Regions from separate parts of the Pseudoalteromonas sp. TB41 genome, predicted to be linked through region 2. Evidence: predicted binding sites of a transcription regulator. Region 2 holds the regulator's gene; each other region holds the start of a gene.
The links. Region 2 encodes MetJ, which represses methionine synthesis genes. Its sites were predicted from a motif close to TAGACGTCTAGACGTCTA; they were not measured.
Positions count from the first base shown of each region.

Region 1: a site for MetJ is predicted at 1,561-1,578, ahead of metK (methionine adenosyltransferase). Genes of this name have one in related genera too.
Region 3: a site for MetJ is predicted at 1,668-1,685, ahead of metA (homoserine O-succinyltransferase). Genes of this name have one in related genera too.

Region 1 is NZ_AUTH01000083.1:9,654-12,948, reverse strand. It holds gene L641_RS0112745 (hypothetical protein) at 1-168, opposite strand, end outside; gene metK (methionine adenosyltransferase) at 308-1,459, opposite strand; gene tkt (transketolase) at 1,725-3,295, shown strand, end outside.
Region 2 is NZ_AUTH01000084.1:65,471-68,765, reverse strand. It holds gene metL (bifunctional aspartate kinase/homoserine dehydrogenase II) at 1-22, opposite strand, end outside; gene metB (cystathionine gamma-synthase) at 72-1,319, opposite strand; gene metJ (met regulon transcriptional regulator MetJ) at 1,518-1,838, shown strand; gene L641_RS0113140 (malic enzyme-like NAD(P)-binding protein) at 1,907-3,148, opposite strand.
Region 3 is NZ_AUTH01000075.1:123,839-127,133, reverse strand. It holds gene L641_RS0110895 (homocysteine S-methyltransferase family protein) at 1-654, opposite strand, end outside; gene metA (homoserine O-succinyltransferase) at 644-1,591, opposite strand; gene ettA (energy-dependent translational throttle protein EttA) at 1,816-3,295, shown strand, end outside.

The DNA.
Region 1 (3,295 bases), on a different contig from region 2:
CTTAAGGGCTTTCTCTTTGTTGCTAGGAGCAAACAGCGGCTTGCCATTAAAAAATGCCGCCACCTTTTCAGGTGAGGTTTTTAGTTTTTCTGTCAGTGCATTGGTCACTGCTTGGCTGTCTGCGCCTTCTGCAAGTCCTACAAATATAACACGAAAATTGTCGGCCATTTTTTATCCCTAACACGCTTTATTGTATAAGCAGAGTATATACCTAAAATGTTAAACAGTTCGAGACTGTTTTATGACTAACTTAATACACATAGCAAAACGGCCCTAAAAAGGGCCGTTTTAATATTAGCTAGGTGGCTTACAGGCCAGCTGCTGCGCGAAGTGCGTCTGCTTTATCTGTGCGTTCCCATGGGAATTCATCACGGCCAAAGTGGCCGTAAGCCGCTGTTGGAAGATAAATAGGGCGCTCAAGATCAAGCATTTGAATTAGGCCGTAAGGGCGTAAGTCAAAGTGTTCACGAATAAGTTCGATTAAACGCGCTTCTTCTAATTTACCTGTGCCAAATGTTTCAACACTGATAGATGTTGGCTCTGCAACACCAATAGCATAAGACACCTGAAGTTCACACTTGTCAGCAAGGCCAGCAGCAACAATGTTTTTAGCAACATAACGTGCAGCATAAGCCGCTGAGCGGTCAACTTTTGATGGATCTTTACCAGAGAAAGCACCACCACCGTGACGAGCCATGCCACCGTAAGTATCTACAATGATTTTACGACCAGTTAAACCACAGTCACCCATTGGTCCACCAATTACAAAACGGCCAGTTGGGTTAATAAAGAATTTAGTGGCACTAGTAATAAGCTCAGCAGGAAGTACTGGCTTAATAATCGTTTCCATTACCGCTTCTACTAAATCACTTTGCGATACATCTTCGCTGTGCTGAGTAGAAAGTACAACGGCATCAATGCCTACTGGCTTGCCATTTTCGTATGCAAACGTAACCTGTGATTTTGCATCTGGACGTAACCAGTTAAGCTCGCCGCTTTTACGTACTTGTGCTTGGCGTTGTACTAAACGGTGAGAATAAGTAATTGGAGCAGGCATTAATACTTCAGTTTCGTTACATGCGTAACCAAACATTAAGCCTTGGTCGCCAGCGCCTTGCTCTTCAGGGCTTGTACGATCAACACCTTGGTTAATGTCAGGAGACTGTTTACCAATCGTGTTTAAAATTGCACACGAATCGGCATCAAAGCCCATATCTGAGTGTGTGTAACCAATTTCACGTACTGTTTTACGTGTAATTTCTTCGATATCAACCCATGCGCTAGTCGTGATTTCACCACCAACCATAACCATACCGGTTTTAACGTAAGTTTCACACGCTACACGGGCATGAGAGTCTTGCTCTAGGATAGCATCAAGTACCGCATCAGAAATTTGATCGGCGATTTTATCCGGATGACCTTCAGAAACAGATTCAGAAGTAAATAAATGTTTTGCCATTGTAATTATGCTCACAAATATTGCGCTTCACAAACGTCGGTATTAGCGCTAAAAAATTAAGGCGCGTATTTTATCTAAAACAAATGAACTTGCATAGTTTTTTTACGCCTAGACGTCTAAATAAAATATCTAATAGTAAATGGTTCTTAAAAAATATTCATAATGCCCTATTTTTATGGGTTTTTAATTGCACACAGCCCCCACAATAAGTAAGAATGGGGATAAATAAATACCCGCGCAAATACATATAAAGGTAGGAGAATTCATGCCATCTCGCAAAGAACTTGCAAATGCTATTCGCGTCTTGTCAATGGACGCAGTACAAAAGGCCAAATCTGGTCACCCTGGAGCCCCTATGGGCATGGCTGATATCGCAGAAGTATTATGGCGCGATTATCTAAAACATAACCCAACAAATCCAGAGTGGGCTGACCGAGATCGATTTATACTCTCAAATGGTCACGGTTCAATGCTAATTTATTCTCTACTGCATTTAAGTGGTTACGACTTGCCACTGGACGAAATTAAAAACTTCCGCCAAATGCATTCTAAAACACCAGGCCATCCAGAATATGGATACGCGCCAGGAATTGAGACCACTACGGGCCCATTAGGTCAAGGGATCACAAATGCGGTAGGTATGGCGATTGCTGAAAAAGCATTAGCAGCGCAGTTTAACCGTGAAGGCCACGACATTGTTGATCACCACACGTATGCGTTTATGGGTGATGGTTGTTTAATGGAAGGTATTTCTCATGAAGCATGCTCACTAGCCGGTACATTAGGCCTAGGCAAATTAGTGGCATTTTGGGATGACAACGGCATTTCAATCGACGGTGAAGTTGAAGGTTGGTTTAGTGATGATACCCCAGCACGTTTTAAAGCATACGGCTGGCATGTAATTAGTGACGTTGATGGCCATGATAGCGATGCAGTAAGTACAGCAATTGCAGAAGCTAAAAGCGTGACTGATAAGCCAACACTCATTTGTTGTAAAACTATTATTGGTTACGGCTCACCTAATAAATCAGGTAGCCACGATTGTCACGGTGCACCACTAGGTGATGACGAAATTAAAGCGTCTCGCGAGTTTTTAGGTTGGACGGGCGATGCATTTGAAATCCCTGAAGATATTTATGCACAGTGGGATAACAAAGAAAAAGGCCAACAGCTTGAAGCAAGCTGGGACGAAAAATTTGCCGCATATGAAAAAGCATACCCAGAGCTAGCAGCAGAATACAAACGCCGTACACATTCAGAATTACCAGCTGACTGGGCTGAAAAATCACAAGCGTACATTGAAGAGCTGCAAGCAAATCCAGCAAACCCAGCATCACGTAAAGCGTCGCAAAATGCATTAAACGCGTTTGGTCCGTTACTACCTGAGTTTATGGGTGGCTCTGCCGATTTAGCAGGTTCAAACTTAACAATTTGGGATGGCTCTAAAGGCTTAACGGCAGACGATGCAAGTGGTAACTACGTTTACTACGGTGTGCGTGAGTTTGGTATGTCGGCAATTATGAATGGTATTGCACTTCATAAAGGCTTTATCCCTTACGGTGCAACGTTCTTAATGTTTATGGAATACGCACGTAACGCGGTTCGTATGGCTGCATTAATGAAGCAACCAAGCATTTTTGTATACACGCACGATTCAATTGGTTTAGGTGAAGATGGTCCAACTCACCAACCAGTAGAGCAAATTGCCAGCATGCGTTTAACGCCTAACCTTTACAACTGGCGCCCATGTGACCAAGTTGAGTCGGCAATTGCATGGCAACAAGCTATTGAACGTAAAGACGGTCCTACATCATTAATCTTTACTCGCCAAGGCTT
Region 2 (3,295 bases):
ATTTATGAACCTGATTTACCATATTAATACCGACTCGCATTTATGTTTTGTATTTTGAAGATTGGTATGCACTACCATAACGCCGGATTCGCCGCGTTTAACTTTGCTGAACCAAATGATTCACTAGCACCACTTTTTGCCGATAGGCCGGGATTGGCTTGCCCTGGGCGCACCAAATTAAATACCCTGTCTAAGTCAGCGAGTAAATCATTTACATCTTCAATACCCACCGAGATACGAATAAGCGTGTCGCCTACTCCGGCTTCTGCACGCGCGGTTGCGTCCATGCCGGCGTGGGTCATAGTCGCAGGGTGACAAATCAAACTTTCTACTCCACCTAATGATTCCGCTAAGCTAAATTCATTTAAGCGCGTTAAAAACGCTGCAGCATCGTTTATATCGCCTTTTATATCAAAGCTAACCATAGCACCAAAGCCAAGCTGCTGCGCCTTAGCTAGCGCATGTTGAGGGTGTGATTCAAGACCTGGGTAGTAAACTTGGGCAACAAACTGGGAGCGTTCTAAATACTGTGCAATGGCGAGTGCATTTTCTTGGTGTTGCCTTAAACGCACGTTTAAAGTACGTAAGCCTCTGAGCGTTAAATAGCTATCAAATGGCGCGCCGGTGATGCCAATGTTATTTGCCCACCACGCTAACTCTTCACCTAACTCAGCAGTCGCTGCGATAACCGCGCCACCAACAACGTCTGAATGGCCATTGATATATTTTGTGGTTGAGTGCACCACAATATCAGCGCCAAACTTAATCGGGTTTTGTAATGCTGGCGATAAAAATGTGTTGTCGGCGGCAACCAGTGCACCACACTGTTTAGCTGTATCAGTTACCGCTTTAATATCTGTTAAGCGTAAAATAGGATTGCTAGGTGTTTCAATCCAAATCAGCTTAGGTTTAATAGCAAGGATGCGTGTCAAACTGTCGCTTTTGGTAAAATCGACCACTTCTAGTTTTAATAAGCCGCGCTTTTCTAGCGAAGTAAATAAGCGATAGCTGCCCCCATAACAGTCATGAGGGATCACTAACGTATCGTCACTATTAAGTAATTGTGTTGTTAGGTGAACGGCTGCCATGCCTGTTGCGGTAATAATGCCTTTAGCGCCACCTTCAAGCTCCGTGAGCGCCTCAGCCAAAATGTCACGATTAGGGTTACCACTGCGGCCATAATCATATTGACGCTTTGTATCAAAGTCAGCAAATGAGTAAGTTGTTGATAAATAAAGCGGTGGAACAACCGCACCATGCTGTTTGTCGGCTTCTATTCCACTACGAACAGCAATTGTTGCCTTATTTTTTTCACTCATTTTCGCTACCTTTACTAATTTGGATGTTTAGACGTCTAAAAGGTAGCGTATGCAATTTAAGATGTCAAAACATTTAAATGTCTAGATAGCTAAATAACTAGTATTTGACTATCTTTTTTAAACCGATAGAATTTCACGCATATTTACACGCTTTGATGCTGTGTGAGCAATTTATAATCTGAGGCAACGATACATCTTATGGCTAAATGGAATGGTGAATATATTCACCCATACGCAGAACACGGGAAAAAATCCGAACAAGTAAAGAAGATCACCGTTTCGATCCCGCTAAATGTATTAAAAGTATTAACTGATGAACGTACTCGTCGTCAAATAAACAACTTACGTCATGCAACAAATAGCGAGCTTTTATGCGAAGCGTTTTTGCATGCGTTTACCGGGCAACCGCTGCCTAATGATGATGATTTGCGTAAAGATAACGCAGAAAAAGTACCTGAAGAAGTGAAGAAAATAATGCAAGAAATGGGACTAGAAGTGCCTATTTTAAATGAAGACTAGAAGGGTCTTTATACAAAAAAACCTCAGCAAATGCTGAGGTTTTTTTTGCGCTAATTTATACTTAACAATTACGCCATGTAGTTTTCTGGCATATCAATTTGTGCAACGCCAGAGTCTACCGCCGCCTGCGCAACCGCTTTAGCTATACGTGGTAACAAACGTGGATCCATTGGTTTTGGTATAATATATTTAGCACCAAACTCTAATTTGTCGATGCCTGCGGCAGTAAGCACTTCAGTCGGTACGGGCTCTTTAGCAATACTACGAATTGCTTCTACAGCAGCAATTTTCATCTCGTCGTTTATTTCACTGGCACGTACATCTAACGCACCACGGAAAATAAACGGAAAACACAATACGTTATTAACTTGATTCGGATAATCAGAGCGACCTGTAGCCATAATTAAATCGTTACGTGCAGCGTGTGCTAATTGCGGATCGATTTCAGGATCGGGGTTTGAACAAGCAAATACCACGGGTCTATCAGCCATTAATTTTAAATCTTCAGGGGCTAATAAATTAGGGCCCGATACACCCACAAACACATCGGCATCTTCAATTACATCTTGTAAAGTACGTTTATCGGTATTGTTTGCAAATAATTGCTTATATTCATTCAAGTCATCACGACGCGTATGAATAACTCCTTTGCGATCTAACATATAAATATGTTCACGCAACGCGCCACATTTAATTAAAAGCTCCATACAGGCAACAGCTGCAGCGCCGGCACCTAAACATACAATAATTGCATCTTCAATTGCTTTGCCCTGTACTTCCAGCGCGTTTAGCATACCCGCAGCCGTTACAATAGCCGTACCATGCTGATCATCATGAAAAACAGGAATGCTACAACGCTCTATAAGCGCTTTTTCTATTTCAAAACACTCGGGCGCTTTAATATCTTCTAAATTAATTCCACCAAAAGTGTCGGCAATATTAGCCACCGTGTTAATAAAGTCTTCGGTAGTACGGTGCTTAACTTCAATATCTATAGAGTCTAACCCTGCAAAACGCTTAAATAGTAGCGCTTTACCTTCCATAACGGGTTTTGAAGCCAGTGGACCTAAATTACCTAAGCCTAAAATTGCGGTGCCGTTAGTAATAACCGCAACCATATTTCCTTTACCAGTATATTTGTAGGCATTTGCTGGATCAGCGGCAATTTCACGAACAGGTTCTGCGACACCGGGGCTGTATGCGAGCGCGAGGTCTTTAACCGTCTCAGCGGGCTTGGTCAGCTCAATACTGATTTTACCTGGAACGGGATGGGCATGGTAATGTAGTGCTTGTTCACGAAAATCTGACATAACGCGATTATATCCTGCAATTTAAGTTAAAGTGAGAGGTAGTTTTAATCTACGATACCTTTATTATTTTTAAATTCCAAGCAATATCAGGTCTATCCTGTTATATGCTAGAACTGTTAATTTTAAGTGATTTATCAGCAACTTCCC
Region 3 (3,295 bases), on a different contig from region 2:
GCCTGATATCATCACTGGCAATTTGCGCCCTGCTTGTTCAAACGCTTCTTCTACTGCGAACGATGCCGCTTTTGCATTAAGCGTATCGAATATGGTTTCGATTAAAATAATATCTACACCGCCTTCCATAAGCGCCAGGGTCGACTCAACATACGCAGTCACTAACTTATCGAAAGTGATATTACGATAGCCGGGGTCGTTTACATCCGGCGATAACGAACAGGTTTTAGATGTTGGCCCTAAAACACCTGCTACATAGCGCGGTTTTTCTGGGGTTTTAGCACTAAATTCGTCACATACAGCGCGGGCTAACTTAGCTGACTCTAAATTAACTTCACGGCTTATACTCGCCATGTCGTAATCTTCCATCGAAATGGTGGTCGAGTTAAAGGTGTTAGTTTCGATAATATCGGCTCCGGCGGCTAAAAAGCTGCGGTGTATATCAGTAATAATTTCAGGCTTGGTTAGGCTTAATAAATCGTTGTTGCCTTTAATGAGCACGTGCCAATCTTTAAAACGTTCACCACGGTAGTCTTGCTCTTCAAGCTTATGCGCTTGGATCATGGTTCCCATTGCACCATCTAAAATTAAAATGCGCTGTTTGAGCGCAGCGCTCAGCTCTTGATGCTTATTGTTTTGAGGATTATTCGGCATAGTTGTTAGTCCTTACGTCTTGGCTAACTAAGTTAATATCATAGGGTGTGGTTTGGTAAACGTAATAATTTAACCAGTTTGAAAACAGTAAAAACGCGTGACTTTGCCATGTTTTAGACGGTTGCTTGCTGGTATCGTCATCAGGAAAATAGTTTTCGGGCTTTGGCGCATCAGGGCTTTTTTGTAAATCGCGCTCATATTCGGCTTTTAAACTGTCGGCATCGTATTCTGGGTGGCCGGTAATAAACACTTGGCTGCCCGATTTATTTTTAAGTAAATAAGCCCCGACTCGTTCAGAGCCCGCTAATACCACCAGCTCTTCACAAGCGTTTATTTTATCTATATCTATGTGGCCATAACGTGAGTGCGGCACTAAAAAGGTATCGTCAAAGCCGCGGGTAAGTGCACCATGGGCAAAGTAGCATTGATGGGTAAACACTCCGCAAAGTTTATTGTCTTTTAAATCGCGCTTTAAATTATAACGGTGATATAAAGCCGCGTGGGCAGCCCAGCACGAAAACAAAGTAGAAGTTACATGCTGCTCGGCCCAATCAATAATCACTTTGAATTCTTCCCAATACGCCACTTCTTCATACTCTAAATGTGCCAAAGGCGCACCGGTAATTAATAGTGCATCGTAATTATTGTTTTTCACTTCTGAAAAGTAACGATAAAAGGTATCTAAGTGTTGCTCTGAGTTGCTACTGCTGCGGTGCGTATCAAGGCGTAATAGCTCAACATTTACTTGCAGCGGAGAGTTAGCCAACAAGCGAATAAACTGTACTTCGGTTTCTACTTTATTAGGCATAAGATTAAGAATAGCCAAACGCATAGGGCGTATTTCTTGCGTTTTTGCACGCGTTTTTGGCATTACAAACACGTTTTCATGACGTAAACGTGCAATAGCTGGCAATTCGTCTTCTACTGTAATTGGCATTCTTAAAGCTCCTGCTCATAAAAACCGAGAATTAATACGCTCTCATTATGAACAGAATGTCAAAAATATCAACCTCTAGATGTATAGATGTCTAAATGAAATTTATTCACGCGTTTTGTACAAATTGAATATGTACTTTAAAACAGCCCCATTCGTTGACTGTTTCACCTGTGAGCCACTACAATACAGCATTGAAATTTTTATTATTATTGAAGGCTTCTTCCATGGTTTTACCTGATAAGTTTATATTCTCGATGAGTCGAGTATCTAAGGTTGTGCCACCAAAACGCACTATCTTAAAAGATATTTCGTTGCATTTTTTCCCTGGTGCAAAAATTGGTGTGCTAGGTCTAAATGGTTCTGGTAAATCATCATTACTACGCATTATGGCAGGTGTTGATGAAGATTTTGAAGGTGAAGCTCGCCCTCAACCAGGCACTAAAATTGGTTACTTGCCGCAAGAGCCTGTTTTGGACGAAAGCAAAACAGTTCGTGAAATTGTTGAAGAAGCTGTGGGTGAAGTAAAACATGCCCTTAACCGCCTTGACGAAGTGTATAACGAATACGCAATGGAAGGCGCTGACTTTGACGCACTGGCTAAAGAGCAAGGTGAATTAGAAGCGATTATTCAAGCGCACGATGGTCATAATATTGATAACGTATTAGAGCGTGCTGCCGATGCTCTGCGTTTACCTGAGTGGGACGCTAAAATTGAGCACCTTTCAGGTGGTGAACGCCGTCGTGTTGCTATTTGTCGTTTGTTACTTGAAAAACCAGATATGCTTATTCTCGATGAGCCAACTAACCACTTAGATGCTGAGTCGGTTGCCTGGTTAGAGCGCTTCTTACATGACTACGAAGGCACCGTTGTGGCAGTAACGCATGACCGTTACTTCCTTGATAATGTTGCTGGCTGGATTTTAGAGCTTGACCGTGGTGAAGGTATTCCGTGGGAAGGTAACTACTCGTCTTGGCTTGAGCAAAAAGATGCCCGCTTACAGCAAGAGCAAAAATCTGAAAAAGCACGTCAAAAATCAATTGCACAAGAACTTGAATGGGTGCGTTCAAATCCTAAAGGTCGTCAAGCTAAATCAAAAGCGCGTATGGCACAGTTTAGCGAGCTACAACAGTCTGATTACCAAAAACGTAACGAAACCAACGAATTGTTTATTCCACCTGGCCCACGTTTAGGTGACCAAGTATTAGAAGTAAACAACTTACGTAAAAGCTTTGGCGACCGTGTTTTAATTGATGATTTAAGCTTTAGCATGCCTAAAGGCGCTATTGTGGGTATTATTGGTGCCAATGGTGCAGGTAAATCAACGCTATTCAAAATGCTAAGCGGTGAAGAGCAGCCAGATAGCGGTAATATCAGCATTGGTGAAACAGTAGAACTGGCAACTGTTGATCAGTTCCGTGGCAACATGGACGAAAGCAAAACGGTATTCCAAGAAATCTCTGATGGCCAAGATGTACTAAAAATTGGTAACTTTGAGTTCCCAAGCCGTGCTTATGTTAGCCGTTTTAACTTTAAAGGTAACGATCAACAAAAGTTTGTTAAAGACTTATCTGGTGGTGAGCGCAACCGTTTACACCTAGCTAAGCTGTTAAAAGCAGGCGGCAACGTAGTGCTACTGGATGAGCCAACCAATGACTTGGACGTTGAAACATTACGTGCTCTTGAGAATGCTATTTTAGAATTCC